Regions from separate parts of the Meiothermus sp. QL-1 genome, predicted to be linked through region 1. Evidence: riboswitches for the same ligand, from Rfam matches in the RefSeq annotation. Region 1 holds a riboswitch; the other holds the start of a gene.

Region 1 (25,393 bases):
CTTGCCCACCTGGCCGCCCTGGGCCTTGATGAAGGTGAAGGCCATGGCGCCCCCGATGATCATTCCCGTCACCCTGGGCAGCAGGTTCTCAATCACCCCGATCTTGTCGGAGACCTTGGCCCCCCCCAGCACCACCCAGTAGGGCTTCTCGGGGTTGTGGAGCACCCTGCCCAGGCTTTCGACCTCTTTTTCCATCAAGAAGCCCGCGTAGCTCGGCAAAATCCGGGCCACCCCAGTGACCGAGGCGTGGGCCCGGTGGGCCGAACCGAAGGCATCGAGCACGAAGACCTGGCCCAGCCGGGCGTATTTTTGCGCGAGCTGGGGGTCGTTCTTCTCCTCGCCTGCCTCAAAGCGCACGTTGTCCAGCAGTATTACCGACCCCGGCGGGGCTGCCTCCACCCGTTCCAGCGTGGCCTCGCTGGCTGGGGTGAGCTCGGGTGTGCCCCCGATGAAGGTCACCGGCCGGCCCAGGTGCTTTTCCAGCACCGGGGCCACCGGGGCCAGGCTCTGGGCGGGGTCGAAGCCCTTGGGCCGGCCCAGGTGGGAGAAGAGCACCAGGGTGGCCCCCTGCTCCAAGAGGTGCTTCAGGGTGGGCACCGCCGCTGCAATGCGGGTCTCGTCCTGGACCGCCCCGTCCTTGAGGGGCACGTTGAAGTCCACCCGCACCAGCACCCGCTGGCCGCTGGCGTTCAGCTCGTTGAGGGTGCGCATGGGGGCCTCCTAGAGCCGCTTGCCGATGTACTCTGTCAGGTCGGCCACCCGGCAGCTATAGCCCCACTCGTTGTCGTACCAGGCCACCACCTTGACCAGGTTGCCCACCACCAGGGTATCCAGGGCGCTGAAGATGGAGGAGTGGGGGTCGCCTTTTAGGTCAATCGAGACCAGGGGTTCCTCGGTGTAGGCCAGGATGCCCTTGAGGGGTCCCTCGGCGGCGGCCTTCATGGCCGCATTGACCTCTTCTTTGGTCACCTCGCGGCCCAGCACGGCAGTGAAGTCCACCACCGAGACGGTGCTGGTGGGCACGCGGAAGGCCATCCCGCCGAACTTGCCCTTGAGCTCGGGGATGACCAGCCCCACCGCCTTGGCCGCCCCGGTCTCGCTGGGCACGATGTTGAGGGCAGCCGCGCGGGCGTCGCGGGGGTCATCCTTCACGGCGTCCACCAGGCTCTGGCTGGCGGTGTAGGCGTGAACCGTGGTGAGGAGCCCCTTCTCGATGCCAAAGTTGTCGTTCAAAACCTTGGCTACCGGGGCTAGGCCGTTGGTGGTGCAGCTCGCATTGGAGACCACGTGGTGCTTGGCGGGGTCATACATGTGCTCGTTGACCCCCATCACCACGGTGAGCATATCGCCCTTGCCGGGGGCGCTGATGATGACCTTTTTGGCACCGGCCTGAAGGTGGGCCTCGGCGGCCTCGAGCTTGGTGAAGCGGCCGGTGGACTCAATCACGATGTCGACCCCAATCTCACCCCAGGGCAGCTTGGCTGGGTCTTTTTCCTCGTAGACCCGGATGCGCTTGCCGTTGACGGTGATGCTTTCCTCGTCGTAGCTCACCGTGCCGGGGAAGCGGCCGTAGTTGGAATCGTACTTGAATAGGTGGGCCAGGATGGCGTTGTCGGAAAGGTCGTTGATGCCCACCACCTCCACCCCGCGCTCCAAGAGGATGCGGAACACCTGACGACCAATCCGCCCGAAACCGTTGATGGCTACACGCATACTTCCTCCCAGAGGCAACGCCGAGGCGGCCTCGAGCGTTCCCCTGCCCAATATACCGCCTGATGAAAAAAAGCCCATAACCAGCGCTTAAGAGGAGGGGAGTTCTTGTGAATAAATACACAGCCCTAGCCGAGCCCCAGGTAGGCCAGGTACCAGCGCAGCAGGGCCTCGCCGTAGAAGAAGGCCACCACCCCACCCACCGCCAGGTAGGGGCCGAAGGGGATTTGCTGGCCACCTCTGCCAAACCGCTGGGCCAGCAGCCCCAGGACCGCCCCGGCTAGCACCGCAATCAGGAGGGCCACCAGGAACTGGGCGAAGCCCAGCCAGACCCCTAAAAACCCGGCCAGCACCACGTCTCCGTAGCCCATCACGCTCACGTAGCCGCTTTCCTCCGTGTTGTCGGCCTCTACCTTGTCGGAGGGGTTTCGAATCCACCAGTAGAGCATGCCGGCCAGGGCCAGCCCCCCAGCCGAGAGGAGCATGCCCCTCAGGCTCTCCAGAGGAGAGGCCTGCAGCAGCAGGGCGGCCAGCGGGGCCAGGGCCGCCAGGCCCAGCGTGAGCCCGTCGGGCAGGGCCAGGACCCGGGCGGTGCGGGCGTTGAGGGCGGCGTTCAGGAAGCCCAGCAGGAGCCCCAGGCTGCCCCAGTAGACCCCGCCCGCCGTACCCCACATCCCCCCCCAGGCCCCGCCCATGGCGGCTAGATGGACCTGATGCACCCCAAAAGGGCCCTCGCGGGGGCTGTCCTTGAAGCGGTTGTAGATGAGCCCCCCGTACCCGGCCAGAAGGGCCAGCAGCCCGGCCGCCAACAGCCCCCCCTCCAGCGCCTGGGAGAAACCCTGGGGGAAGCCCAGGGCCCAGGCCGCCATGAGCCCCAGGAAGACCCCGGCGAAGTTGAGCGAGTTGGGCAGGGTCTTGGTGTCGATGTCGATGAAGGCCAGGGCGATGAGCAGGGCGATGAAGGCCCACACCAGCAGGACCCCGGCAATCCCTCCTGTGCCCCCCAGCAGGTAGGCGCTGAGGGCGAAGAGAAAGGCGGTGAGGGCCTCCACCAGGGGGTAGCGGGGGGAGATGGGGCCCCGGCAGCGGCGGCAGCGGCCCCTCTGGAGCAGCCAGGAGAGGAGGGGCAGAAGCTCAACGGGGGTGAGGGTGTGGCCGCAGTGGGGGCAGCTCGAGCGGGGCCGGACCACCGAGAGGCCTTTGGGCAGCCGGTAGATCACCACGTTCAGGAATGAGCCGATGAGGCTGCCAAAAAGAAAGGCGTATACCAGCCAGATCCACTCCACCCCGCCATTATTACGCCTCGAGGTGCGGGTAAACTGGGGTGTGCTCAGGAGCCCGTTGCTTGCAGTGCCCCATGGCTTTACCACCCGCACAGGAGGGGTCTCGCCCCCGCCCTTCGATACGCTGAACCTGGGCCTTTCTACCGCCGATGACCCGAAGAACGTTCTGGAGAACCGCCGCCGGGTGCTGGCCCTTTTCGGGGACCCCCCCCAGGCAGGGCTGCGGCAGGTGCACGGCGCCACCGTGCACGCGGTAGAGGCGGCGGGGGAGTGGGAGGGCGATGGCCTTCTGACCCACACCCCCGGGCTTTTGCTGCGGGTGAGCGTGGCCGACTGCTACCCCATTTTGCTGCACGAGCCGGTGCGGGGGGTGGTGGGGGCCTTGCACGCCGGCTGGCGGGGGGTGGTGCAGGGGATTCTGCCGAGAGCGTTGGCGTTGGCCCAGGCGCGCTACGGCGCCGACCCGGCCCAGGTGCGGGTGGCGGTGGGCCCGGGCATCGGGGGGTGCTGCTACCAGGTGGGGCCAGAGGTGGTGGAGGCCTTTGAGCAAGCAGGCCTGCCCTTCTACCGGCCCGATAGCGAACCGGGCCGTTTCCGGCTCGACCTGGAAGCGGCCATTCGCGCCCAGGCCCTCCAGGCCGGGGTGCGAGCAGCCCACTACTGGGCTTTGGGAGCCTGTACCTATACCGATTCCCGCTTTTTCTCCTACCGCCGCGAGCGGAACACCGGTCGTATGTGGGCCGTGATTATGCTGGCCCCTACCTAGGGCGGTTTTAGCTAGACTGTAGGGGTGCTCTGGCCCCGGGCCCGGCTGCAGTCGGTCACCGAGATTACCCCCCTCTGGCTCAGGGAGCGGGGGCTGCGAGGGGTAATTTTGGACCTGGACAACACCCTGGTGCCCTACGGGTTCTACGGCGAGCCCCCGGCCCACCTGGTGGGCTGGCTGGAGGAGCTGAAGGCGGCGGGTATACCCCTGGTGCTGGTGTCGAATGGGAGTCGGGCGCGGGTGGGCTACTGGCGGGAGAAGCTCGGGGTGCTGGGGCTGGGTCCCGCGGGCAAGCCCTGGTGCGGCTTTCGCTCGGCCTTGCGGCGGATGGGGCTTCAGGCTTGTGAGGTGGCGGTGGTGGGCGACCAGCTTTTCACCGACGTGCTGGGGGGTAATCTGGTGGGCGCCTACACTGTTTTGGTCCCGCCCCTTTCTTCCCGGGAGCTGGGCTACACCCGGCTGGTGCGGCGGTTGGAGCGCTTTGTGCTAAGGGTTTTGCTGGCAGAGGAATTTGACCCGGGCAAGACCCGCCAAGGCCCCACAATAAAAAAAGAGTAGGGCGGGGGAAGCCGCGTTTTGAGGAGGATGGGTCGAATGGCAAACGTCCTGACGATAGGCGACAAGCGATTGGGAGCAGCCCTTCTGGAAATGGGCCTGTTGAGCGACGAGGAGCTGCAGCGGGCCCTCGAGCAGCACCGCGAGGTGGGCGGCAACCTCTCCGATGTGATTGTGGAGCTTGGGCTCCTTTCCGAGCGCCGCATCGCCCAGGCCATCGAGGAGGCCTTCGGGATTCCCATGGTGGAGCTGGTGGGCATGGAAATCTCCCCTGAGGCCAAGTCGCTCATCCCGGCTGAGCGGGCCCGCGACCTGGGGGCCATTCCCTTCAGCCTGGAGGGGGGTACCCTGCGGGTGGCCCTCCTCAACCCCCTCGACAACCTGGTGCTGGAAGAGCTGGAGGAGCTTACCAACCAGATCATCGAACCCTACCTGACCACCCCCTCCTCTTTCCGCTACGCCCTGGCCCTGCACTACCCCGAGCTGGGTCTGCCCATTCCCCCGCCGCCCTCGGCGGCCTCGCCCGCCGACATGCAGCTCGGGGAAATTCTGGTGAGCAAGGGCTGGCTGCGCCGGGAGGACCTCGAGGCAGCTTTGGTAGAGCAGGAGAAGACCGGGGAGCTTCTGGGCCGGCTGCTCATCCACAAGTTCGGCCTCCCCGAGGAGCGGCTTTACCAGGCACTGGCCGAGCAGGCGGGGATTGAGTTTAGGGCTGAGCTGGGGGACCTCGAGCTCCAGCCCGAGGTCACCGCCCTGCTGCTTCGTCCCGATGCTTTGCGCTACCAGGCGGTGCCGGTGCGCCAGGAGGGGGCCCAGGTGCTCGTGGTGCTGGCCGACCCCCGCCACCGCCACGCGGTGGCCCAGCTCATCGAAAAGCCCACCCGCTTCGTTCTGACCCTGCCCAAAGTGTGGGAGGGGCTTTTTGCCCGGGCCTATCCGGAAAAAAGCCGGATCGGCGAGGCCCTGGTGCAGGAGGGCAAGATCGACCGCTCGGCCCTGCAAGCAGCCCTCTCGGTGCAACGCCGCATGGGCAAGACCCGCCCTCTGGGCGAGGTGCTGGTGGAGCTCGGCTATGTGACCGCGCAGGATGTGGAGGAGGCGCTGGCCAAGCAGCGCCAGGGCGGAGGGCGGCTCGAGGACACCCTGGTGCAGTCGGGGAAGATCAAGCCCGAGATGCTGGCCAAAAGCCTGGCTGCTCAGCTCGGCTACCCCTACATCGACCCCACCGACTCGCCCCCCGACCCCTCGGTGCTCACCATGGTGCCCGAGGCCACCGTGCGCCGCTACACCATCTTCCCCCACCACCTGGAGGGCAACACCCTGGTGGTTTTGATGAAGGACCCGCGCAACATCCTGGCCATCGACGACCTGCGCATGATTACCAAGCGCGACATCATGCCCGCGGTCTCGGCCGAGGCGGCCATCAACCGGCTCATCGAGCGCTTCTACGGGGGGACCACCGGGGTCGAGGAGCTGGCCCGGGAGTTCGAGGGCAAGAAGAAGGAGGAGGAAACCGATACCAGCGCCCTCGACGACAACGCGGTGGTCAAGCTGGTCAACAGCATCATCCGCGAGGCCTACTTGCAGGATGCCTCGGACATCCACATCGAGCCGCGCCAGTCGGATATCCTGGTGCGCATCCGGGTAGACGGGGCTTTGCGTGAGTACATGCGGCTGCCCAAGGGGGCAGGGCCGGCCATCGCCTCGCGGGTCAAGATCATGGGCAACCTGGACATCGCCGAGCGCCGGCTGCCCCAGGACGGGCGGGTGCGCTACCGCGACCGCTCCATTGACCTCGACCTGCGGCTCTCCACCTTGCCCACGGTATATGGGGAAAAGATCGTGATGCGCCTTCTGCGCAAGGCCGCCGATATTCCCGAGATTGAGCAGCTCGGTTTTGCTCCCGACGTCTTCCAGCGCTTCGAGGACGTTATCTCCAAGCCCTACGGCATCTTCCTCATCACCGGTCCTACCGGCTCGGGCAAGTCCTTCACCACCTTCAGCATCCTGAAGCGCATCGCCACCCCCGATAAAAACACCACCACCATCGAAGACCCGGTGGAGTACGAGATTCCCGGCATCAACCAGACCCAGGTCAACCCGGTGGCCGGCCTGACCTTTGCCAAGGCCCTGCGAAGCTTTTTGCGCCAGGACCCCGACATCATCATGGTGGGGGAGATCCGCGACTCTGAGACGGCCAAAATCGCTACCGAGGCCGCCCTCACCGGTCACTTGGTGATTGCCACCCTGCACACCAACGACGCGGCGGGGGCCGTTACCCGTTTGGACGAGATGGGGGTGGAGCTCTTCAACATCTCCGCTGCCCTCATCGGGGTGCTGGCCCAGCGGTTGGTGCGGCGCATCTGCGAGCACTGCAAGATCGAGGTTGAGCCCGACCCCATGGTGCTGCGCCGGCTGGGCCTGAGCCGGGAGGACCTGCGGGGCAAGACCCTCTACAAGGGCACCGGGTGCGACAAGTGCAGCGGCACGGGGTACAAGGGCCGGGCCGCCATCCACGAGCTGATGGTGCTGGACGACGAGATCCGGCGGGCCATTGTGGAGGGGCAGTCGGCTACCCAGATCAAGGAAATCGCCCGCAGGAACGGGATGAAGACCCTGCGGGAAGACGGCATCCAGAAGGCCTTTTTGGGCATTACCACCCTGGAAGAGGTGATGGCCCGCACCAACGAGTAGGGGTAGAATCACGGTGCCATGGACTGGAGGGAGTACCTAGCGCGGCACCAGGCGGCTTACCTCGAGGACTTCCGCACCTTTCTTTCCATCCCCAGCATCTCGGCCCAGCCTGCCTACCAGGCCGAGGTGCAGCGGGCAGCCCGCTGGCTGGCCGAGCGCTTCCGCAAAGCAGGGTTTGCTGCGGAGGTATACCCCACCCAGGGCCACCCGGTGGTCCTGGCCGAGTACACCCCCTACCCCGACCGGCCCACCCTGCTCTACTACGGCCACTACGACGTCCAGCCGGCCGATAACCCCGAGCGCTGGCGCACCCCCCCTTTTGAGCCCACCGTGGTGGATGGGCGCATCGTGGCCCGGGGAGCCTCGGATATGAAGGGCCAGGTGATGGCCTTCCTGCTGGCAGCCGAAGCCCTCATTGCCACGCAGAGCCTGGGGCTGAACGTGAAGGCTTTGATTGAAGGGGAGGAGGAGGTCGGCAGCCCCCACCTGCCGGCCTTCGTCGAGGAGCACAGAGAGCGGCTGCGCTGCGACATGGTCATCAACGGCGACAGCGGCCAGCTCTCCGAGACCACCCCCCTCATAAGCCTGGGGGTGCGGGGCATATGCGGCTTGGAATTCGACCTGCTTGGCCCCAGCCACGATCTGCACTCGGGTTCCTGGGGCGGCCAGGTGCAGAACCCTCTGCACGCCCTGGCCGAGCTCATCGCCTCGCTCCACCGAAAAGATGGCAGCGTAGCAGTGCGGGGCTTTTATGACGAGGTGGAGCCTCTGAGCCCCGAGCTGCGCGAGTGGTACCGGAGAATTCCCTGGAACGAAGAGGAGATGCGGGCCAGGCTTGGGGTGCCCGAGTTCTATGGCGAGGAGGGCTACACCGCCTGGGAGCGGATCACCGGGCGGCCGACCCTAGAGGTCAACGGGATGTGGGGGGGGTATACGGGCCCGGGCAGCATGACCGTGATCCCCGCCAGCGCCCATGCCAAGATTACCTGCCGCCTGGTGCCGCACCAGGACCCCGAGAGGATTGTGGCGCTGGTGAAGGCCCACCTGGAAGAACACCTTCCCAAAGGGGTGCGCCTGGAGGTGCGCGCTATGGAGTCCGGGGCTCCCGCCTTCCGCATGCGGGCCGACCACCCGGTGGTACAGGCGGCCAAGGAGGTGCTCACCGAGCTCTACGGCGTGCCGCCGGTGGAGACCATGTTCGGCGGTTCGGTGCCCATCCTCTCCACCCTCAAGCGGATGCTGGGCCACGACCCGGTGAGCTTTGGTTTTGCCCTCGAGGACGAGCTCATCCACTCGCCCAACGAGTTCTTCCGCCTTTCCAGCTTCGAGAGGGGGCAGCGGGGCTACGCCATGCTGCTGTTGCGCCTGGCCCGCTAGGCCGGGCGGCGGGCTACCAGGGTCAGGATTTCGTATAGGGCCACGGTTTTGCCCTCCTGGTTGGTGAGCTCCACCGCCCAGGTCACCACCCCAGCGGGCCGCTCGCCGGGGCGGGGGTCTTTGGCGGTCTTGGACTTGACCGTAAGCCGGGCCTGAAGGGTGTCGCCAGCCCTCACCGGCTCGATGAACCGCAGCCGCTCCAGGCCGTAGTTGGCCAGCACCGGCCCCGGGGCTGGGTGTACGAAGAGGCCCGCGGCCATGGAGATGAGGAAGTAGCCGTGGGCCACCCGGCTTCCAAAGATGGAGTCCTTGGCCCCCAGCTCGTCCACGTGGGCGTAGAAGTAGTCGCCCGTCACGTTGGCGAAGTTCACGATGTCGGCCTCGGTCACGGTGCGGCGATGGGTGAGGAGGCTCTCCCCGATTTCCAGGTCTTCGAAGTACTTGCGGAAGGGGTGGACCACATCCTCCTTGACCCGGGCCCCCCGCACGTACTCGTCGCTAAGGACCATCAGGGTGGTGGGGTCGGCCTGCACTGCGCAGCGCTGAAGGTAGGGCTGGAGGCCCCGCACCCCCCCCAGCTCCTGGCCCCCGCCGGCCCGGCCTGGCCCCCCGTGCACCAAGGGGGGCAGGGGTGAGCCGTGGCCGGTGGACTCCTTGGCGTTTTCCCGGTTCAGCAAAAGCAGCCGCCCGTGGTGGGTGGCCAGCCCGAAGAAGAGGGTGCGGGCCTCCTGGGGGTCGTGGGTCACGATGGTCCCAACCAGGCTGCCCCGGCCCCGCCGGGCCAGGGCGATGGCCTCGTCTAGGTCCCGGTAGGGCATCAGGGTGGCCACCGGGCCGAAGGGCTCGAGGTCGTGCGCCCCCGATTCCCAGGGCTTGGGGCTGTAGAGCAGGGTGGGGGGCATGAAGCCGCCCTTTTCAGGGTCCCCTCCCCGCAGCTCGAGTTCCCCCTCGAAGGCCAGCTCGCAGCCCTTGGCCTGAAGCTCCTCGAGCACCGCCCGCACCTCCGCCCGCTGCGCTGTGCCCACCAGGGGCCCCATCCGCACCTCTTCCCGGCGGGGGTCGCCCAGGGTGGTCTCGGCCAGGGCCTTTTTGAGCGCTTCCAGCACCGCTTCAGCCTTTTCCATGGGGACGATGACCCGCCGGATTGCGGTGCACCTCTGCCCGGCCTTGATGGTCATCTCCCGCACCACCTCCTCTACAAAAAGCCTGAACTCGGGCTCGCCCGGCTCCACGCTTCTTCCCAGGACGGCGCAGTTCAGGCTATCGGCCTCCATGTTGAAGGCCACCGCCTGGGCGATCAGGTTGGGGTGGGCCTTGAGCCTGCGCCCGGTGGCCGCCGAGCCGGTGAAGCTCACCACATCCTGCTCGTTTAGGTGCTCGAAGAGGTCGCCGATGCCCCCACAAACGAGCTGGACGGCCCCTTCGGGAAGGATGCGCGACTCCAGGATGGCCCTGAAGACCGCTTCGGTCAGGTAGGCGGTCTGGGTGGCGGGTTTGACGATGGCCGGCACCCCCGCGATAAGGCTGGGGGCCAGCTTCTCCAGCATCCCCCAGACCGGGAAGTTGTAGGCGTTGATGTGCACCGCCACCCCCTCCTTGGGCACCAGAAGGTGCCGCCCCAGGAAGCCGCCCTGCTTGGAGAGCGGGATGGGTTCGTCTTCCAGCAGGAATTTTCGGTTGGGTAGCTCCCGGCGGGCCAGGGAGGCGTAGCTGAAGAGGGTGCCAATGCCTCCGTCGATGTCGAACCAGCTATCCTGCCGGGTGGCCCCGGTCTTGTGGGAGAGGGGGTAGAACTCCTCCTTGCGCCTGTGCAGGTACTCGGCCAGCGCCCGCAGCATGGCGGCTCGCTCGTGAAAGGTGTGGCGCCGCAGGTTGGGACCGCCCACCTCCCTGGCATGGCGGACCATCTCGGCGAAGTCCAGGCCCTCGCTGCCGACCTCGGCCACCGGCTCCCCATAGACCGCGTCCCGCACCACCACCCCGGGGGCCGGGCTTTCGTACCAGGCGCCCACCGCGTAGCTTTTAAGCTTCATGTCCCCATTCTAACAAACGCTTGTTTGACAAGGGTCGGGCCCGCCCATCCCCTATGATGGGCGGGTATGACCGCGCAGGAGGCCTACCAGTGGTTGTTGCAACACTATCGTGAGAGCGCCTATCTGGAGTCTTTCGGCAAGCTGGCCGGCTGGGACCAGGCCACCTACCTCCCCCGCAAGGGCCAGGCCCACCGGGCCAGGATGCAGGCCGCGCTGGCCCGGCTGCTGCACCAGCGGGCCACCGACCCTCGAATAGGGGAGATGCTGGCGGTGGTGGAGGCCTCGGACCTGGGGGGCCAGGACTCGGTGGAGGCGGTGAACGTGCGGGGATGGCGGCGGGCCTACGACCAGGCCACTAAAATCCCCGAGCGGCTGGCGGTGGAGCTGGCCGAGGCCACCAGCCAGGGGGAGGCCATCTGGCAGGAAGCCCGGCCCAAGAACGACTGGGAGGGTTTCAAGCCGGCTTTAGAGCGCATATTCGCCCTGACCCGCGAGCTGGCCTCGGCCCTGGGCTACCAGGAGGAGCCCTACGACGCCTTGCTGGACCTCTATGAGCCGGGGGCCACGGCCAGGCAGGTAGAGGCGGTCTTTGCCCCTTTGCGCTCAGCCACCGTGGAGCTGCTGGGGCGCATCCAGGGTAGCCGCCGTCGGCCCGACCGCTCGATTCTGCACCGCCACTTTCCCCAAGCAGCCCAGGAGGCCTTCGGCAAGGAGGTCCTGGAGCGGCTGGGGTTCGACCTCGAGGCCGGCCGCCTGGACGTGGTGGCCCACCCCTTCATGCAGGGGATTGGGCCCGGGGATGTGCGCCTGACCACCCGCTACTTTGAGGACTTCTTCAGCGCGGGCTTCTTCGGCATCCTGCACGAGATGGGGCACGGCCTCTATGGGCAGGGGCTGTTGGCCGAGCACTTCGGCACCCCCATGGGCACCGAGGTCTCGCTTGGGGTTCACGAGTCGCAAAGCCGCACCTGGGAGAACTGGGTGGGGCGCAGCCTGGGGTTCTGGCAGTTCTTCTGGCCCCGGGCCCAGCACCACTTCGAGGCCTTCCGCGGGGTGGCGCTGGAGGACTTTTACTTCGCCATCAATGCCGTTGAGCCGAGCCTCATACGGGTCGAGGCCGACGAGGTGACCTACAACCTGCACATCCTCATCCGCTTCGAGCTCGAGCTGGCCCTGCTGCGGGGCGAGCTTAGCCTGGACGAGCTTCCCATGGCCTGGGACGAGAAGTACCAGGCCTACTTGGGCGTGAAGGCGGCCGAGATAAAGGACGGGGTGATGCAGGATGTGCACTGGGCCGCGGGCCTCATCGGCTACTTCCCCACCTACACCCTGGGCAACCTCTACGCTGCCCAGCTCTTTGCCCAGGCCGAGCGGGAGCTCGGCGCCCTGGAGCCCCAGTTTGCCCAAGGGGCATTTGCACCGTTTCTGGCCTGGACCCGGGATAGAATCCACCATCAGGGTAGCCGCTACTGGCCGCGTGAGCTTCTTCGGCGAGTAACAGGGGAGGACATCAACCCGGCCTACCTGATCCGCTACCTGGAGAGCAAGTTCGGTGCCTTGTACGGTTAGCCCTGAGGTGCGTGTATGAAAGGAAAACGGTGGATTGGGATTGTAGCGCTGGCGGTCCTGGGGGGCGGGGTGCTCTACTTTTGGTTCTCGCCCCTGCTGGCCTTGGGAGGGCTGCAGCGGGCCATTGAGCGAAAAGACACCCGGGCCATTGAGCGCTATGTGGATTTTCCCGCTGTGAAGGAGGACCTCAAGGGCAAGCTTATGGCGAGGATGGCGCAGGAGGCGCAGAAGGACACCAGCGGATTTGGAGCCCTGGGGCTGCTTTTCGCCGGGGCCCTGATCGACCCGTTGGTGGAGGCCCTGGTGACCCCTGAGGGGCTGGCCGCCATAGGAACGGGTATGGAGCCGGGCCAGGCCGAGGTGGGCGCGGTGCGCGGGTGGCAGGTGCGGCGGCTTGGGTTTTCCGAGGTTTTCGTGCACCAGAAGGGCAACCCCGACGAGGGGCTGGTAATGCGGCGCAAGGGGCTGGGCTGGCAGGTGGTGCGCCTCGAGCTGGGCCAGATGGACTAGGCCGGCCTGAGCCGTATCTGGGCCTGGGTGATGGCGGTATGCTCGGGGCTGGCCGCTAGGCTAAGCTCCAGGCCCTCCACCTCGGGCAGCTCCTCCAAAAGCCGCGAGACCCGCAGCAAAAGGTCTAGCAGGCTTTCCAGATGGGCCTTGCCCTCGAGGGGGGCCAGCATCTCCCGGGCCTCGCGGTCGGTAAGGGGGGTGATGCGCAGGCCCAGAGGTTGTTCGCCCAGGGGCAGGTGGGTAAGGGCCAGCGAGAGCACCGGGCCGAACAGGGGGTCGTGCTGGACCCGCAGGGCCAGGGGGATGCCCGGGCTGGAGGCGGGCCCCAGCCGAAGACCGAAGTAGCCCAGGAGGGTGCTGGTCTCCTTGGGCCCAAGGCGGCCTCGGGACCGCCCCACCAGGGCTCGAGCCTCGTCCTCCTGCACCTCGTGGTTGGGGATTTCCCCAGGGGGGGTCTGGCGCCACCGGGCGTAGGCATAGGCCGCGGCCAGGGCCCGGCCGGCCGACTCGGGGAAGCGATAGGTGGGTACCCACTCCCCCCTGAGCTCCACCCGGGGCCGCCCGGCGGTCATGAAGCAGGTGAGCAGGGGGATGCCGATGCCCTTTTCTCGGGCCTGGTGGAAGGCCTGGGTCAGCGCGGCCTGCAATTCCTCCACCGTGGCATAGCCCAATGGCACGAAGAGCACCAGAAGCGCGTGGGGGCCCGCCTCAAGAACCTCCTGCGCCTTTGCCTGGTAGGCCTCGGCCGAGGCCCGGGAGCCCAGGTCGTGCACCTCGGCCAGAAGCCCCTCGGTCTCGAGGGCGTCCCTGGCCAGGTAGGCCGGCCCCGAGGCGTTGGTCAGGAGGGCCACCCGCGGGCCCTCGGGCAGGGGCTGGTGGGCCAGCAGCGCTGCGATGTCAAACATTTCCTCCAGATTCTCGGCCCGCACCACCCCGGTTTGCTTGAAGAGGGCCTCCACCACCGGGTCGCGCCCTGGCCGCACCGCCAGGATGGGCTTCTTGCGCCCCACCCGCCGCGCCAGCCGGGCGAAGCGCCGGGGGTTGCCAAAGGACTCCACGTAAAGGAGGATCAGCCCGGTCTCGGGGTCTTCCTCCCAATACTGGATGAGGTCGTTGGAGGAGATGTCCACCTTGGCCCCGAGCGAGACGAAGTTGGAGAAACCCAGCCCCATCTCCCGCGCGTACTCCAGCACCGCCAGCCCCACCGCCCCGCTTTGGCTGGACATGGCGATGCGGCCCCGCAGGGGAAGCCTGGGGGCCAGCCCGGCGCAGAGCTGCACCTCCGGGCTGGTGGTCATGAGGGCCAGCGAGCCGGGGCCCAGGAGGCGCATACCGTACTGCCGGCAGACCTTCACCAGGGTTCGGGTCTGGGCGGGCTCCATGTCAGTGGTTATCACCATCAAGGCCCGCACCCCCCGCTGCCCGCAGGCCTCGGCGACCTCCAGCACCTTTTCGCGCGGGGTGGTGACCACCGCCAGGTCCACCGGCCCGGGCACTGCCTTGATCGAGGTGTAGGCCAGCATGGAGCCCACCACCGGCACCTCCCCGGCTGCCGGGGCCACCGCCGGGTTCACCGGGTAGACAGGGCCCTGAAAACGGTTCAGGACCAGGTGCTCCAGCACCCTGTAGCCCACGCTCTCTGGGTCGCGCGAGGCCCCCACCACCGCCACCCCCCGCGGCCGCAGCACCGGCAGCAGCGAGGCCACCGTGGCCACCCGCTCGCGCAGCTCGAAGCGGGCCAGCATCTCGGGGTTGGGTTCAATCTCGAAGCTGACCTCCACCTCACCGGCCTCGTTGTGGGCCTCGATTTTGAAGCCGCTGGCCTTGAACACATCGAGCATCTGCCGGTTCTCTGCCAGGGTGTAGGCGTGAAAACGGCGGATGCCCCGGCGCACCCCAATCAGGGCCAGCCGCTCCAGCAGCAAGGACCCCAGCCCCCGGCCCTGGTACCAGTCGTCGACCAGGAAGGCCACCTCGGCGGAAGTGGAGCCGGGGCCCTCCTGTACGTACTCCCCGGTGGCGATGATGCGCTCAGGGTCGCCGGTGAGAACCACCAGGGTAACCTTGTCCTCGTCGGGGGGTTGGCGCAGGAGGAGGTCGGCGGCGGTCTCGGGGTCGATCTCGGAGAAAAAGCGAAAGGTACGGGCCTGGGGGGATAATCGCCTCAGGAACTCCACGAACAGGGGGCGGTCCTCGGGCCGGGCCGGACGCAGGGTGGCGGTACGGCCATCTTTGAGCAGGATGGGGCCGGACTCGAGGGCGTACTGGGGGGTGGGGGGAGGGATGTAGCGCTCGGGCATACCTGCCAACCAGGATAGCGCCAGTTTTTCGGTTTTTCGGCGTATACTATCCCCCAAATATGGAGGGCCTTATGCCCCCTTTGCTCGAGGGCAACATTCTCCTGCGGGTGCGCTTGCCAGAGCCGGTTCTGCGCCTGGCCAAGCCCTTTCTTTTGGAAAGGCCGGCCTACGAGCTGAGCCTGGACCAGCACAAGGTGGCGCTGGTGCAGACCGTTGAGCCGGTGGAGGGCCGCATCAGCAGGGCTGAGTTGCCCCAAAGCAAGGAAGTGGTCCGGCACATCATCGGGGTGGAGCGGTGGGGGCAGCGCCGGCTGGAGGTGGCGTTGGGCAAGCCGCTGCCGGAGGACGAGCCCCAGGCCTACAGGCCGCCTGAAGGGATGGACAAAGTCCAGCTCCTCTACGAGTTCCGCAAGACCCGCATCCAGACGCTCGAATTGGTAGACCTGCTCAAAGGCACCATCGAGCCCACCTACATCCCCCACAACACCTTGGGGCCGCTATCCACCAGGGCCTGGCTTTACTATCTCAACCTGCACGCGTTGTGGGAAAGCCGCCGGCTGCGCTAGGGTTCAAAGCGCCGGGTGACCACCTGCCCGGTTTGGCCCATCAGGCCCAGGTCGCGGCCATCGAGCACCACCCGTACCGCCCCGGCGTTGCCCGCGCGCACCACCACCGGGAGGGGATAACTGAGCTCGGTCCCGGCGCGCACGGTGCCCTCGTAGAGCAGCCTTCCGTCACGCCCGTCGGTGATGCGGAGCCAGCTGGTGCCTTCCAGCCGCAGCACCAGCCCGCGGCCGGCAGGGGGCTGGGAAGGAGCGGGGCTGGTCGGCAGGGGCCGAAGGCTCAGACTCAGGCTGTGGTCGCTTTGCAGGCGAAGCACCTGTTCGTAGCGTTGGTAGCCGGGGGCTTCTACGCGCAGCCGGCGCTCTCCTGCCTCGACCCGGACCTCCAGGGGAGCCTGCCCCAGCAGGAAGCCATCCAGATAGACCCGGGCCCCCTGGGGCTCGGTGTTCACCCGCAGGCTGACCTGCTTGGGGGGTGGAGGAGGGGGTGGGCTGCTGGGGGTGGTGGGTGGAGGGGCCGGAGAAGAGGGGCTGAGAGCGCGAAAGCCGAGCCAGGCCCCCACCGCCAGGAGGAGGAGGAGAGACCAGGCCCAGCGGGGCCGGCCTTGCGGGCGGGCAGGGGGTGGCGGCATTGTTTCGGTAGGGTGGCTTGGGTACAGCGCCAGCAAGGGGCCGGGCTCGAGGTCCAAAAGCTGGGCGTACCGCTTCAGGTAGCCCCGGGCCAGCGCAGGCTCGGGCAGCTCGTCGAAGCGGCACTCCTCCAGCGCTTCCAGGATGCTGCGCCGCACCTTAAGGGCTTCGGCCGCACGGGCCAGCGTCAGCCCCTTGCGCTCGCGGGCTTCCCTGAGCCGCCGGCCTAGCTCGCACATTTCACCTCATTCTATAGCCAGGTTTTATGAATCGGCTGCGGAAGTAACGCGGGGGATTGACGGACCGCCCCCCTCCTTGTAGACTCGCAGCTATCCGCGCTGGGGCGCGGCCACAAGCAAACCGTTCTTTTATCCAGAGCGGTGGAGGGAACCGGCCCAACGAAGCCGCAGCAACCCACAAAGGACCTCTGTTCATCGCCAGCGGTCCTTTGCACGGTGCTAATTCCGGCTCGACCGCCAGGCCCTGTAGGCACACGGGGCCAAGCGCTGGGCATAGCGCGCGGCTCGAGGAAGATAAGAGAAGGGGAACCCAAGAAGCGCACCCCCTTCCAGTAAAAGAACGTCTGGTTGGGGGGTTTCTCCTACCCCCAAGCGCCCAAGCCCCCGCGGTAGGAGGAGTATGCCTAGTCCATCGCGCTTCGCAGGATTGTTTGGCTATCGCCCCGCACCAGCGCCTGCCCGGCTTCCTGAGGAGGTGGTATGACGGACCTGCTCGTTCAGGAGGCATGGGGCGACCACGAGGCTCTTCTCATCAAGCCCCCCAAGAGCAAAGGGCGGGTGCCCCCGCCGGTGCCGGCCCAGGCCCTGGTGGCCACCCGGTTTCACCTCGAGTATGGCGGCATGCTGCCCGAGGTGCACCTGCGCTACGAGACCTATGGCCGCCTGAGCGCAGCGCGCGACAACGCGGTGCTGGTTTTCCATGCCTGGACCGGCTCGGCCCATCTGGCCGGCACCTACACCCCCGAGACCCTGCGGCGCCTGCCCAAGCTCGACCAGGCTTTCGGCCCAGAAGGCTGGTGGGACGAGCTGGCCGGGCCGGGCCGCATGCTGGATACCGAGCGCTACTTCGTCATCTGCGCCAACCATATTGGAAGCTGCTACGGCTCGACCGGCCCCCTTTCGCTCAACCCCGCCACCGGCCGGCCCTACGGCCCCGACTTCCCCCGGCTCACCGTGCGCGACCTGGCTCGAGCCCAGGCCCGGCTGCTGGACTTTTTGGGCATCGAGCGGGTGGTGGTGTTGGGGGGAAGCCTGGGCGGCATGGTGGCCTTGGAGTTTGCCCTGCTTTTTCCCGAGCGGGTGAATAAGCTGGTGGTGCTGGCCGCCCCGGCGGTCCACGGCCCTTGGGCCCGGGCCTTCAACCGCCTCTCGCGCGAAGCGGTGCTCTCCGATCCGGCCTACCAGGGGGGGTATTACACCGATTCACCTCCGGGCCTTCAGCTAGGCCGGGCCATCGCCATGCTTTCCTTCCGTTCGCCCGCCTCCTTCCGCCTGCGCTGGGGGGCCCACCCTGAGCGGGGCGAGAGCTATGTGCTCTACCAGGGTGAAAAGTTTGCCCGGCGCTTCGATGCCAACGCTTATATCGTGCTTTCCGAGGCCATGGACACCCACGATGTGGGGCGGGGCCGAGGAGGGGTGGAGGCCGCTTTGCGCCGGTTGAGAAGCATTCCAAGCCTTTTTGTGGGCATCGACACCGACTTCCTCTACACCGCCGAGGAGGTGCGCGAGATGGCCGCCTTGGCGGGGGGGCAGTACCGCGAGATTAAAAGCCCCCACGGCCACGACGCCTTCTTGATTGAGACCGATCAGGTGGAACGCATTCTGGGGGACTTCCTCTAGGTTAGGGGGAACTCCTGCTATACTCGTTTGTTGCGCGAGGCGCAGGAGACGAGATGGCAGGAAAGATTGGCTTTGTAAGCCTGGGTTGCCCAAAGGCCTTAGTGGACTCGGAGCAGATTCTCTCGCGCCTCAGGGCCGAAGGGTACGAGACCGCCCCCACCTACCAGGAAGCTGCGGTGGTGGTGGTGAACACCTGCGGCTTCATCACCCCGGCGGTGGAGGAATCGCTGGCGGCCATTGGCGAGGCCCTGGCGGAGAACGGCCGGGTCATCGTCACGGGCTGCCTGGGGGCCAGGCCTGAGGTGATTCGGTCGGCCCACCCTCAGGTGCTCGAGGTCACCGGCCCAGGCGAGATAGAGAGGGTGCTGGAGGCGGTGCACCGGGTGCTGCCCCCGGACCCCAACCCCTACACCGCCCTCATCCCCCCCCAGGTCAAGCTCACCCCGCGCCACTACGCCTACATAAAGATCGCCGAGGGTTGCAACCACCGCTGCAGCTTTTGCATTATCCCCAAGCTGCGGGGCCCGCAGCGCAGCCGCGATGCGGCAGAGGTGCTGGCCGAGGCGGCCCGGCTGGTGGCCACCGGTACCAAGGAGCTGCTGGTGATTGCCCAGGACACCTCGGCCTACGGGGTGGACATCCACCACCGCCCCTCGGACTACGCGGGCAAACCGGTGCGGGCCCACCTGGTGGACCTGGTCAACGAGCTGGCGGGGCTGGGGGTTTGGCTGCGGCTGCACTACGTCTACCCTTATCCCCACGTGCGCGAGTTGGTCCCGCTGATGGCCGAGGGCAAGCTGCTGCCCTACCTGGATGTACCCTTGCAGCACGCCAGCCCCAAGATTCTGCGGGCCATGCGGCGGCCGGGAGGGGCGGAAAGCCACCTCAAGACCATCGCCGAGTGGCGGGCTATTATGCCCGACCTGGCCATTCGCTCAAGCTTCATCGTGGGTTTCCCGGGCGAGACCGAGGAGGACTTCCAGCTTTTGTTGGACTTCCTCAAGGAGGCCCGGCTGGACCGGGTGGGGGCCTTCACCTACTCCGAGGTGGAGGGGGCCGAGGCCAACGCTTTGCCGGGGGCGGTGCCGGAGGAGGTCAAGGAAGAGCGCAAGGCCCGCCTGATGGCCTTGCAGCAGGCCATCAGCCTGGAGAAAAACCGGGCCCGGGTGGGCACCACCCTGGAGGTAATCGTGGACGACTATGGCGGGCTGCCGGGCCAGGTGGTGGGTCGGTCCAAGTACGACGCGCCGGGCATCGATGGCTTGGTGTACGCCGAGACCGACGGCACGGTCAAGATAGGCGACATCATCCGGGTGCGGGTTGGCGAGGCCGGGCCCTACGACCTCTATGGGGAGATGGTGGGTCGGGTGCACAGCGGAACCCTCCGGGTGTAAGCTGAAGCCGGCTTGGCTATGGAACCTTCACAGGTCATGCCCGAGGATTCCCCCCCTAACCTGTTCCTTCCAAGTGGCCCTCAGCGTTGCAGCGGCTTTTGCGGGAGCGGCCTATGTACATCGTGATTGCAGGCGGCGGCGAGATTGGCTCGCAGATTGCCAAGGCCCTCCATACCCAGCACGACCTGGTGGTGGTGGACACCAACCCAGAAGCCAAGGAGCGGCTCAGCGGGGTAGATGCCCAGGTGGTGATCGGCAGCGTAACCGACCCTGAGGTCCTGCGCGAGGCCAAGGTGGACCTCTGCGACACCTTTATCGCCGCCACCAACTGGGACGAGGTCAACCTGATTGCCTGCATGCTGGCCAAAGGCCTCGGGGCCAAGGAGGTCCTGTGCTTCGTGGGGAAGCAGTCCTACGTGGATATCCTGACCGACCCCCGCACGGTGGAGATTCTGGGCACCCGGATTGACCAGGTGTTCTGGCCTCAGCGCTCGTTGGCCAAGGAGATCGTTGAGGTGATACGCATCCCAGGGGCGGTGGACACCGAGGTGCTGGCGGGAGGGCGGCTGCGCTTCGTGGAGTACCAGGTGCGCGAGGGGAGCCCCTACGTAGGCGAGGGGCTGGCCCATTTGGACTGGCCCGAGGGGAGCTTTCTGGCCGGCATCATGCGCGAGGGGAAGTTCATCGCCGCTACCGACCCGGAGTTCAGCGGGCTGGTGGTAAGGCCCGAGGACCGCATCTTCTTCATGACCACCCCCCAGGGCTTCGACGTCATCCAGGCCTGCTTTGCCCCCCGGGAGCGGGTACGGCGGGTGATGGTGGTGGGTGGGGGCAGCGTGGGGTATATGGTGGCGCAGGAGCTTTTGAGGCACCGGCTCGAGGTAACCATCATCGACCACAACCCGGAGCGCTGCGCCTGGCTGGCCGAACACCTGCCAGGAGCCCTGGTGCTGGAAGGGGACGGCACCGATTTGGAACTTTTGGAGTCGGAGGGGCTTGACTACGCCGATGTGCTGGTGGCCGTTACCGAGAACGACGAGAAGAACCTTCTGGTCTCGCTGCTGGCCAAGCAGGTGGGGGTGCCCAAGGTGATTACCCGGGTCAACCGGGGGGAGAATCGTCGCCTTTTCGAGCATGTGGGCATCGATATTCCCCTTACCCCCCGGGCGGCCGCGGTGCGCGAGGTGGTGGACTGGATTGCACCCGACAACGTAGACCACCTGGCCCTCATAGAGGACCAGGTGGAGCTTCTGGAGTTTGAGCTGCCCCCTGGCTTCCGCGAGACGCCCTTTGAGAAGCTCTCGCTGCCCAAGGGGGCGGTGGCGGTGGCGTTGGAGCGCGGCACCCGGGTTTACCTGCGCTCGCCCATGCTGGCGGTTACAGGAGGGGACAAGCTCCTGGTGCTCGCCGACCGGCAGGTGGCCGATGAAGTCCTGGCCCAGGTTCGCTAAGGCCAAGGCCGCCAATCCCATCCCGGTAGCCACCTACATGACCGGCACGGTGTATGTGGCCCTGGGCCTGGTGATGGCGGTTTTGGGCCTGGTCGATGCCCTTTTGGGCGAGGAGGCAGAGGGGTTTTTTGCAGGGGCGCTGGTGGGGCTTGGCCTGGGCCTGCTGCTGCGCCGCCTGGGCAGCCCCCAGGCGGAGCCCCGCCGGGCCGAGGCTCTGCTTACGGTGGCGGGGCTTTGGCTTTTGGTGCCGGCCCTGGGGGCCATACCCTTCTGGGTCTCGGGGGGAATGTCCTACCTGGACGCGCTCTTTGAGGCTACCTCGGGCTTTAGCACCACCGGCGCCACTGTTCTTTCCGACTTCAACCAGCTCAGCCATGGGCTTTTCTTCTGGCGCAGCCTGAGCCAGTGGTTTGGCGGGATGGGTATCTTGCTCCTCTTCATCGTGGTCTTGCCTCACCTGGCCCTGGCCGGGCGGCAGATGTTCTTCGCCGAGGTGACCGGGGTGCAGAAGCAGCAGCTCACCCCCAAACTGCGCCAGACGGCCACCAACATCCTGCGGGTCTACCTGGTGCTCACCGGCTTCACCCTGGCCGCCTACCTGCTGACCGGGGTGCCCTTCTTCGAAGCCTTCACCAACACCTTGTCCAGCGTCTCGGCGGGGGGCTTCAGCCCCAACCCCGAGAGCTTCGCCGCCTATTCCTCCCTCACCCAGTGGGCGGCCACCTTGGTGATGTTCCTGACCGGGGTGAACCTCCTTCTGCAGTACCGGGTCGTCTTCGGGCGCGAGTTTGCCGCCCCCTTGCGCGATCCCGAGTTCCGCGCCTATGCCCTGATTGTCGTCCTGGTGGGTCTGGGAATTGCCCTGATTTTGCTTTTGCGCCAGCAATACCCACCAGAAGCGGCCCTGCGCCACGCTTTTTTTCAGACCACCTCCATCATCACCGGCACCGGTTTTGCCTCCGCCGACTTCGCCCAGTGGGTGGTGCCAGCCCAGGTGCTCTTGGTCATGCTGATGTTCATAGGGGGCAGCGCCGGTAGCGTGGGGGGTAGCATTAAGGTCATCCGCTGGCTGATTATTGCTGCGCTGGTTCGGCGCGAGCTCCAGCGGGCCCTGCACCCCCAGGCGGTGCTGCCCTTGAGGGTGGGCCACAAGAACATCGGCGAGGATGTGCTGCGGGCGGTTGCGGCCTTTATCACCCTGTATGTGGGCCTTTTCGCCCTGGGGGTTTTGGTCATAGGGGTGCTCGAGGAGGACTTCGTGGTGGCCTTCACCGCCTCGGCAGCGGCCATCGGGAATGTGGGGCCGGGGCTGGGCGCGGTGGGCCCCATGAGCCACTACGGCGAGCTGCACCCTGTTTCCAAGGCCATGATGATCTTCCAGATGTGGGCTGGGCGCATTGAGCTTATCGCGGTTTTTGCCCTTTTCACCCCGGAGCTTTGGCGCAGGCTCAGGGCCTGAGGTTATGCGACCCTGGTGGCTCGAGCACCTTCGCTTCGCCTACTACGTTTTGGGCGTGCTCTACCTGGCGATGGCCTTGGTCATGTTGGGCCTGGAACTCATCTCGCTCGTTTTGGGGGAGTCGCCCTGGGGGTTTTTGCTGGGGGCGGTGGTGGGGTTTTTGCTGGGTTCGGGCTTTCGCTGGCTGGGCGACCCCCGGCACGAGCCCGGTCGGGCCGAGGCTTTGCTTTCCATCGCCCTGATCTGGCTCCTGGTGCCGGCCCTGGGGGCTATACCCTTCTGGGTCTCGGGGGGGATGTCCTACCTGGACGCATTCTTTGAGGCCATGTCGGGCTTCACCACCACGGGAGCCACCGCGCTGGCCGACTTCAGCCAGTTCGGCTACAGCCTCTTTTTTTGGCGGAGCCTCATGCAGTGGTTTGGTGGGGTGGGTTTTTTGGTGTTGGTGGCGGCCTTGCTGGCCCACCTGGCCGTGGCGGGCCGCCCGCTTTTCATCACCGAGAGCACCGGGCTGCACAAGGAGCCCTTCACCCCGCGCCTGCGCACAGCGGCGCAGAGCATTCTCAAGGTTTACTCTGCCCTCACCCTGGCCGCGGCCCTGTGCTACTGGGGGGCGGGGATGCCGCCCTTCGAGGCCCTTTGCAACGCCCTGACCACCCTGCCCGCGGCCGGGTTCAGCCCCAACCCCCGCAGCTTCGAGGACTACAGCCCTCTGGCCCAGTGGTTTGGCACCCTCTTCATGTTCTTGGGGGGGGCGGGGTTTGTGCTGCAATACCGCTTGTTTTTCACCCGCGACCCCAGGCCCCTGCTGAAAGACGTGGAGCTGCGGGCCTATGCCCTCATCGTGTTGTCGTTCAGCTCGATGCTGGCCCTTTTCCTAATGACCCACCACGCCAAGGATATGAACTACGCCTGGCCCGATGCCCTGCGCCACGCTTTTTTCAACGTGACCTCCATCATCACCACCACCGGCTACGCCAGCGCCGACTTCGCCCTGTGGACTCCTGCGGCCCAGGCTATTTTGGTGGCGGCGATGTTCGTGGGGGGATGTGCGGGCTCAGGGGCCGGGGGCATTAAGCTGATTCGCTGGCTGGTGGTGGGGGCCATGGTGCGGCGGGAGCTGATGCGCGCTTTGCATCCGCAGGCGGTCATCCCCCTGCGCGTGGGGCATAAGAACTTGGGGGAAGAGGTGGTGCGTTCGGTGGCGGCCTTCGTGGTGCTCTACCTGGGGCTTGTGGCGCTGGGGGCTGTTGGCATCGCGCTTTTGGAGAACGACCTGGTGGTGGGCTTTACCGCCAGCGCCCAGGCGGTGGGCAACATTGGGCCGGGGCTGGGCGAGGTGGGGCCGATGGGCAGCTATGCCGGCCTGCATCCTCTCTCCAAGCTGGTGCTGATCTTCCAGATGTGGGCCGGGCGCATCGAGCTTTTCCCGGTTTTGCTCCTGTTTTTCCCGCAGCTTTGGAAGAAGGTCAAGGGTTAGCGGTAAACTGAGCCTTATGGCGGGTTCGGTGCCTGAGTCCTTTCGCCTGGACCACACCAGGGTTCGGGCTCCTTACGTGCGGCTGGCGGGGGTTGTGGAGACCCCTCGGGGGGACCGCATCGAGAAGTACGACCTGCGGCTGGCCCAGCCCAACCAGGAAGCCCTGGATACCGGTAGTCTGCACACCTTAGAGCACCTGCTGGCCACCTACCTGCGCCGCCACCTGGAAGGGGTGGTGGACGTCTCGCCCATGGGTTGCCGCACGGGGTTTTACCTGGTGGTGCTGGGGGAGCCAGGGCCCCATCAGGTGTTGGAGGCCCTGCGGGCCAGCCTGGAGGCGGCGGTGCAGCACCAGGTGGTACCGGGGGTGAGCGAGCTGGAGTGCGGCAACTACCGCGACCACAACCCTGAAGGGGCGCGGGCTTGGGCCAGGCGGGTGCTCGAGCAGGGTCTGCGCGTGCAGGAGACCGTGGAGATCGAGGGCGCTTGAGGTATGGCTCCGGTGGCCCTTTTCGCTGCCGAAGGGGTTGAAGCCCAGGCGTTGCGCGGCGCCCTTGCTTTGGAGGAGGTGGTGGACGGGCCTTGGCCCATCCACCGGGGGGAGGTGGGCCGTTATCCTGTGGTGCTCATCGAGACCGGGGTGGGTAAGGTGGCCGCAGCGGCTGCCGTGGCCTATGCCAGGGCACGCTTCGGCCCAGCGCAGGCCTTTTGGCTGGGGGTGGCTGGCGCGCTCAACCCCGCGCTCAAGCCCCTCGATTTGGTGTTGGCCCAGGATGCGGTGCAGTACGACGTGGACATCACCGCCTTTGGCCGCTCCCCGGGGGAGCTGGCAACCGGCGAGCGCTTTATCCCTGCCGATCCGGTGCTCACCTCCCGGCTGGCGCGCACGGCCACCCTCATGGGGTTGCCGGTTTTCCTTGGACGCATTGCCAGCGGGGATCGCTTTCTGGCCGACCGTGCGCAGGCGGAGGAGGTGCGCTCGATTTTTGGGGCCGATGCGGTGGAGATGGAGGGGGCTGCGGCCTTGTGGACGGCCCGCCGGGTGGGCCTGCCCATGGCCCTCGTGCGGAGCATTACCGACCAGGCGGGGCACGACGCCCCTCCGGCCTTTGAGGCCTTCTTGCAGGGTGCGGCCGAGCGGCTCGCTGCCCTGATGCGCCGGGCGTTGGGCGAGTGATGCGTATACGGGCGAAGTTCTGGCTCGAGTCCGACCAGGGGGAGTTCCTCCTTGGCCCGGGCACCCTGCGCCTGCTTGGGGCAGTGGCCGAGAAGGGCAGCCTGAAGGCCGCGGCCCGGAGCCTGCGGCTCGGTTACCGCACGGCCTGGGCCCGGCTCAGGCGGGCAGAGGCAGGGCTGGGCTTTCCCCTGCTCCAGCGCCACTCGGGGGGCGAGGGGGGAGGGGGGAGCATCCTGACCCCTGAGGCCTGGGCTTTGCTCGAGGGCTACCAGCGCTTCCTGGAGGGGTTGGAAGAGGAGCTGGAGGCCCGCTTTTGCGCGGCCTTTGGTGGCCGGCCAGGGCAGGTGCGCCGGTGACGTGCTAGCATGGCCTCATCGCGGCCATTTCCGAGCCTGGCCTTGGAAGGGGCTGTGGGAAGGAGCGTAAGGATGCTCAGACGGGTCCTGGTTTTGCTGTGGGGGTTCTTTGGGCTGGCCCTGGCCCAGGCCGACCCCGTGGTGGCGGTGGTGGGGCATACCACCATCCGCAAAAGCCATTTTGAGATACAGTTTGGCCTTTTTGTGCGGGACTTCCTGCGCCAGCG
Region 2 (5,401 bases), on a different contig from region 1:
TTTGGGCGAGAGCCGGGTTCCGCTTAGGAGGAGCAGGGTGCCCAAAGCACCGGCCCCCGCCGAGGAAAAGCCCATCTCTACCCCAATGAAGGCCGCTCCCAGCACCAACCACACCGGGTGCAGCACCCGGGGGCGGAAGTCCTTGTGCAGGGTGAGGTAGAGGTTGGCTAAGGCGCAGATAAGCACCGTAACCCCAATTACCAAAAGCACCAGGTCGCGCTCGCTTTTGAGGGCGCTCAGGGCCAGGCTGCCCACCGCTGCCGCGGGCAGGCCTCCTAGCAGCAGGTACCCCAGGGTGCGCCCGTCGACCTGGCCCTGCCGCAGGTAGACCAGCCCGGCGGGTATCTTGGCGAAGAATGCATAGAGCAAAGCCGTGCCCACCGCTATTTCTACCGGCACATCCAAAAAGAGCAGAAGCACCGGGGCGGTCAGGGTGCCCCCACCCACGCCGGAGAGGCCGATGGCCACCGCGATGAAAAAGCCAATCAGGACTTCCACGTTCCAGCCTCCTTGCCTGCGTAGGCCTGGCGCAGCACCTCGGCCACCTCGGGCCGGGTGAACTCTGGGGGCAGCCCCTGGCCTGCTCGCAGCAGCTCGCGCACCTTGGTACCGGAAAGCAGCAGGTGGTGCTCGAGGCCATGGGGGCAGGTGCGGCGGCTTACGATGCTGCCGCAGGCTCGGCAGTAGAAGGTGTGGTCGAACTTGAGGATTTCGATGCCGATTTCGTCTTTGGAGAACTGGGCGAAGATCTCCTGGGCCTCAAAGGGGCCGTAGTACGAGCCCACCCCGGCGTGGTCGCGCCCCACGATGAAATGGGTGCAGCCGTAGTTTTTGCGGCTGATGGCGTGCAGAATGGCCTCGCGCGGCCCAGCGTAGCGCATGGCCGCGGGGTAGACCCCGAGCAGCACCCGCTCAGGGGGGTAGTAGTGCTGCAAGAGCACCTGGTAGGCCTTCATTCGCACCGCAGCCGGCACATCGTCGCTTTTGGTCTCGCCTACTAGTGGGTTCAAGAACAGCCCGTCCACCAACTCGAGCGCCACCTTGTGCAAATACTCGTGGGCCCGGTGGATGGGGTTGCGGGTCTGGAAGGCCACCACCGTGCGCCAGCCCTTTTGCGCGAAGAGGGCCCGGGTCTCGGCCGGGGTGTGGTGGTGCTCGGGAAAGGCCCCGCGGCTGAGCTTTAGGAGCCAGATGGGGCCGGCCAGGTAAACCGGCCCCGAGGCCAGAAGGGCCGCCACCCCCGGGTGGGCGGGGTCGGTGGTACGGTAGACCTGGCGGGCCTCGGCCTCCTTGTCGGGGCGGTAGCGTTCGGTTACCTCCATAAGGCCCACGGTCTGGCCGCGGTAGACCAGCCGCACCCTCTGGCCCGGCCTATAGGTCTCGGCCTCCTCCACCGGTAGGGTAATGGGAATGCTCCAGGGCAGGCCGTTTTGCAGCCGCATCTCGGCCAGCACCTGGCGGTAGTCGGCCTGGCCCATGAAGCCCTCCAGGGGGGAGTAGACCCCGGTGGCGATGAGCTCGAGGTCGGCATAGCTGCGCTCGCTGAGGTGGATGGCCGGCAGGTGGGCGTAGGCCTCCGGCGCTTCGGGGCGTAGGCGGTCTACCAGCTGCCCGCCGTGGGGTAGGGGCAGAGAAATATTTACAACATTTGTAATCTTTTCCATGCGGCGAACTTCCTTCTCGCACCAACCCCCTTTGGGGGGGTGCTTTTGCACCTGGTGCTGCCTAGATTGCGTTCTTACCCACCCAAAGCCCGCACTCGCTCTTGCCCCGACCTTCCCAGCGGCCTGCCCGCAGGGCCTCGCCGGGGCGTACCGCGCGGGTACAGGGCCAGCAGCCGATGCTCAGGAAACCGCTCCAGTACAGGGGGTTCACGGGCAGGCCTTGGGCCTTGGCGTAGGCCTCGAGCTGCTCCTTGCTCCAGTAGGCCAGCGGGTTGATGCGCACCCGCTCGCCCGGCTCTACGAAGCCCAGGTGAGCCCGGGTAGGGGCCTGCTCGCGGCTGCGGGCGTTGAGCAGGGCGCTGGGCTTTTTTTGCTCGAGGTAGGCTTGCAGCGGGGCTACCTTGCGCACCGCGCAGCAGCCGTCGGGGTCGGTACGGTAGCGCTCCTGGCCCCATTCCTCCGGCCCCAGCCCAGCCGAGAGGGTCACGAAGCGCAGCCCCGTATAGCGCTCGGCCAGCCGGTCGCGGGTCTGTAGGGTCTCGTGGAAGTGGTAGCCGGTGTCCACAAAGACCACCTCGCCCCGGTAGCCGGCCTGGTAGGCCAGGTCGATCAGCACCACCCCGTTCAGGTTGAAGCCGCTGGGCATCAGGAGGTCGGGGTAGGTTTCCAGGGCCCACCGGATAACCTCTTGCGGGTGGGTGTTTTCGTTCCAGTCGGGACTCAAGCTGCCACCTCCAGCCGTATACCCAAAGGCTCTAGCGCCCGAATAAGCCGCTTTAGGCAGGTCTCTAAGTTTTCCTGGTCGGTGCGAAGGTGCAGATCGGGATGCAAAGGCGGCTCGTAGGGGTCGTTTACCCCGGTGAACTGGGGGATTTCTCCGCGCAAGGCGCGGGCGTAAAGGCCCTTCACATCGCGCCGGGCCACCACCTCCAGCGGGGCGTCCACAAAGACCTCGAGCTTGCGGGGGGCCTGCGCCAGCACCTCCTCGCGGGTGGCGCGGTAGGGACTGATGGCGCTCACCAGCACCACCACCCCGTGTTTGGCCAGCAGGTTGGCCACGTAGCCGATGCGCCGGATGTTGGTATCGCGGTCTTCCCGGCTGAAGCCCAGCCCTTTGGAAAGGTGCTCCCGCACCTCGTCCCCGTCCAAAAGCTCGGTGGGATAACCGGCGGCCTCGAGGCGCTTGTGCAAGGCCTGGGCCAGGGTGGTCTTGCCTGCGCCGGAAAGACCGGTGAACCAGACCACCAGGCCGTTCCTACGCTCCGCCATGGCTTACCTCGGTGTAAAGCGGCTTGTGGTAGACGCGTTCTGTGGGTGCTTTCATTCCTGCCTCCTTATCTTTCCTGGGGTTGGGGGTCGCTGTGCCTAGCGAAACCCAGGCCGGACTTGGCACCGAAGCCCAGTAGACCTGGCGATGAACAGACCTCCGGGCGGGTTGCCGCAGCGTCGTCGGGCCGTTCCCTCGGCTGCTCTGGATAAGTGTGCCGGACCCATAGGGGCCAGACGGGAGGAAGATTATCACAGATTACAAAATCTGTAAACTATTGACTCGGAACTATTGTGAATAGTTTGCTGAGTGTTATAAGTAAAATGTAAATATGGCCAATTTTTTCGTACGCATTGAAAGGCTTTCCGACTATATTTGCAAATCGTTAAAAAATAAGTTGCCTTTAGGACAATTAAGCATTGACATATCCGCAAAGCCTTGCTATGCTCCCTCTCAATGAGAGGCAGCCTTGGCCCCTCTCAGCATTTCCCCAAAGAATGCCTTTTGAACACAGTCGTACCGATACCCACTGCCCCTTCTGCGCGATGCAATGCCGCTTGCAGGTGGTGGCCGATGGTAGCGTGGCTCCCCTGGTTCATCCCATCAACGGGGGCCGACTTTGCGTGTTGGGTCTGAGCAGCGGGGCCCTGGTGCAGCACCCCGAGCGGCTCACCACCCCCCTGGTGCGCAAGGACGGGGTGCTAACCCCCTGTAGCTGGGAGGAAGCCCTGGAGGTGGCTGCCGAGGGATTTTTGCGCATTGCGCGCACGCACGGCCCCGCGGCCAACGCGGTGTATGGGAGCGGCTCGCTGACCAACGAGAAGGCCTACCTGCTGGGCAAGCTGGCCCGGCTGGCCCTCAAAACGCCCCACGTGGACTACAACGGGCGCTACTGCATGTCCGCTGCCGCCACCGCGCAGAACCTGGCTTTTGGCCTGGATAGGGGCCTGAACCGCCCCCTGGCCGACCTGGCCCAGCACGATCTGATTCTGCTGGCCGGTTCCAACGTAGCCGAGTGCCTACCCATGCTGATGCCCCACCTGATGGCGGCCAAGCGAGGGGGTACTCGCTTTATCGTGGTGGATCCGCGCCAGACCCTTACCGCTAAACTAGCTGACCTGCACCTACCCCTAAGGCCGGGCACCGACCTAGCTCTGGCCAACGCCCTCTTCAAGGTGTTGCCTAAGAACCAGGCCTTTATTGAGGCGCACACCCAGGGGTTTGAGGAGGCCCTGAAGGCGGTGGAGGGCTGCACCCTGGCCTGGGCGGCAGAGGTGTGCAGCCTGGAAGTGGGGGCTTTGGAGCAAGCAGTAGCCCTACTGTCCCAGGCCCAGAGGCCCCTTATCCTCACCGGGCGGGGGGCCGACCAGAACGCGCGGGGGGTGCAGACCACCCTGGCCTACATCAACCTGGCGCTCTGCCTGGGTGGGGAGTTCGGCACCCTCACCGGCCAGGCCAACGGCCAGGGCGGGCGCGAGATGGGGCAGAAGAGCGACCAGCTCCCGGGCTACCGCTCCATTGAAAACCCCGCCGACCGGGCCGCCGTGGCCCGGGTCTGGGGGGTTTCGCCCGAGGCCCTGCCCGGCAAGGGAAAGAGCGCTTTTGAAATCCTGGAGGCCATTGAGCAGGGCGAGATTCGGGGGCTTCTGGTGCTGGGGAGCAACCCCGCCGCCTCTTCGCCCCAGGCCGACCGTGTGCGCTCGGCACTGGCGCGGATGGAGCACCTAGTGGTCATAGACCCTTTCCTCTCGGAGACCGCCTCGCTGGCCCGGGTGGTGCTGCCCGGCAGCCTGTGGTTCGAGGAGAGCGGCACCACCACCAACCTCGAGGGCCGGGTGGTGCTGCGCCAAGCCCTGCAAGACCCGCCCAAAGGGGTTCGGCGCGACTGGGAGACCCTGGTGGACCTGGCCCAGCGCCTAGGCGCAGGGGCCTACTTTCGCTACCAGGACACAGAGGAGGTCTTCAACGAACTGCGCCAGGCCACCCGGGGGGCCAAAGCCGACTATTTTGGCATTACTTACGAGCGCCTAAAGCGGGGCGAGGCCCTCTTCTGGCCCTGCCCCCACCCCCACCACCCCGGTACCCCCCGGCCCTTGGCCCAGGGTTTCGCCCACCCAGAGGGCAAGGCCCGCTTCTTCCCCACCCCCTACACCCCGCCCGCCGAGGCCACCGATGCCCAATTTCCCCTGGCCCTTACCACCGGCCGGGTGCTCTACCACTACCTCACCGGCAACCTGACCCGACGCATTGAGCGGCTCCGCAAAAAAAGCCCCGAACCCTACCTGGAGGTGCACCCCGAGACCGCCAAGCGGCTGGGGCTCGAGGAGGGCCGGCCCTGCGAGGTGCAAAGCCCCAGGGCCCGCGCACGCTACACCGTGCGGCTCAACCCCAAGATCCGCCCCGACACGGTCTTCGTCCCTTTCCACTGGGAGGGGCCCTTGGCGGTCAACCGGCTGACCAACCCGGCCCT

What was found. A riboswitch is a leader RNA that binds a small molecule or an ion and turns the genes downstream of it on or off. The one in region 1 is predicted to bind S-adenosylmethionine.
Region 2: it holds a riboswitch for S-adenosylmethionine, as region 1 does, so the genes downstream of both, cysC (adenylyl-sulfate kinase) here and metX (homoserine O-acetyltransferase) in region 1, are expected to answer to the same signal.

What each region holds. Positions count from the first base shown of each region.
Region 1 is NZ_QQSV01000001.1:440,010-465,402, forward strand. Features, by position in the region: gene pgk (phosphoglycerate kinase) at 1-711, opposite strand, end outside; gene gap (type I glyceraldehyde-3-phosphate dehydrogenase) at 721-1,713, opposite strand; gene DV704_RS02230 (A24 family peptidase) at 1,839-2,987, opposite strand; gene pgeF (peptidoglycan editing factor PgeF) at 3,037-3,759, shown strand; gene DV704_RS02240 (YqeG family HAD IIIA-type phosphatase) at 3,784-4,317, shown strand; gene DV704_RS02245 (ATPase, T2SS/T4P/T4SS family) at 4,354-7,008, shown strand; gene DV704_RS02250 (dipeptidase) at 7,027-8,385, shown strand; gene paaZ (phenylacetic acid degradation bifunctional protein PaaZ) at 8,382-10,418, opposite strand; gene DV704_RS02260 (carboxypeptidase M32) at 10,485-11,987, shown strand; gene DV704_RS02265 (DUF2939 domain-containing protein) at 12,003-12,497, shown strand; gene DV704_RS02270 (GNAT family N-acetyltransferase) at 12,494-14,797, opposite strand; gene DV704_RS02275 (hypothetical protein) at 14,869-15,363, shown strand; gene DV704_RS02280 (helix-turn-helix domain-containing protein) at 15,360-16,229, opposite strand; SAM riboswitch class I at 16,356-16,530, shown strand; gene metX (homoserine O-acetyltransferase) at 16,710-17,849, shown strand; gene rimO (30S ribosomal protein S12 methylthiotransferase RimO) at 17,903-19,243, shown strand; gene trkA (Trk system potassium transporter TrkA) at 19,357-20,694, shown strand; gene DV704_RS02300 (TrkH family potassium uptake protein) at 20,669-22,153, shown strand; gene DV704_RS02305 (TrkH family potassium uptake protein) at 22,158-23,633, shown strand; gene DV704_RS02310 (S-ribosylhomocysteine lyase) at 23,650-24,123, shown strand; gene mtnN (5'-methylthioadenosine/S-adenosylhomocysteine nucleosidase) at 24,127-24,810, shown strand; gene DV704_RS02320 (winged helix-turn-helix domain-containing protein) at 24,810-25,166, shown strand; gene DV704_RS02325 (peptidylprolyl isomerase) at 25,239-25,393, shown strand, end outside.
Region 2 is NZ_QQSV01000018.1:194-5,594, reverse strand. Features, by position in the region: gene DV704_RS11945 (sulfite exporter TauE/SafE family protein) at 1-498, opposite strand, end outside; gene sat (sulfate adenylyltransferase) at 486-1,664, opposite strand; gene DV704_RS11935 (phosphoadenylyl-sulfate reductase) at 1,726-2,388, opposite strand; gene cysC (adenylyl-sulfate kinase) at 2,385-2,933, opposite strand; SAM riboswitch class I at 2,996-3,146, opposite strand; gene DV704_RS11925 (molybdopterin oxidoreductase family protein) at 3,429-5,401, shown strand, end outside.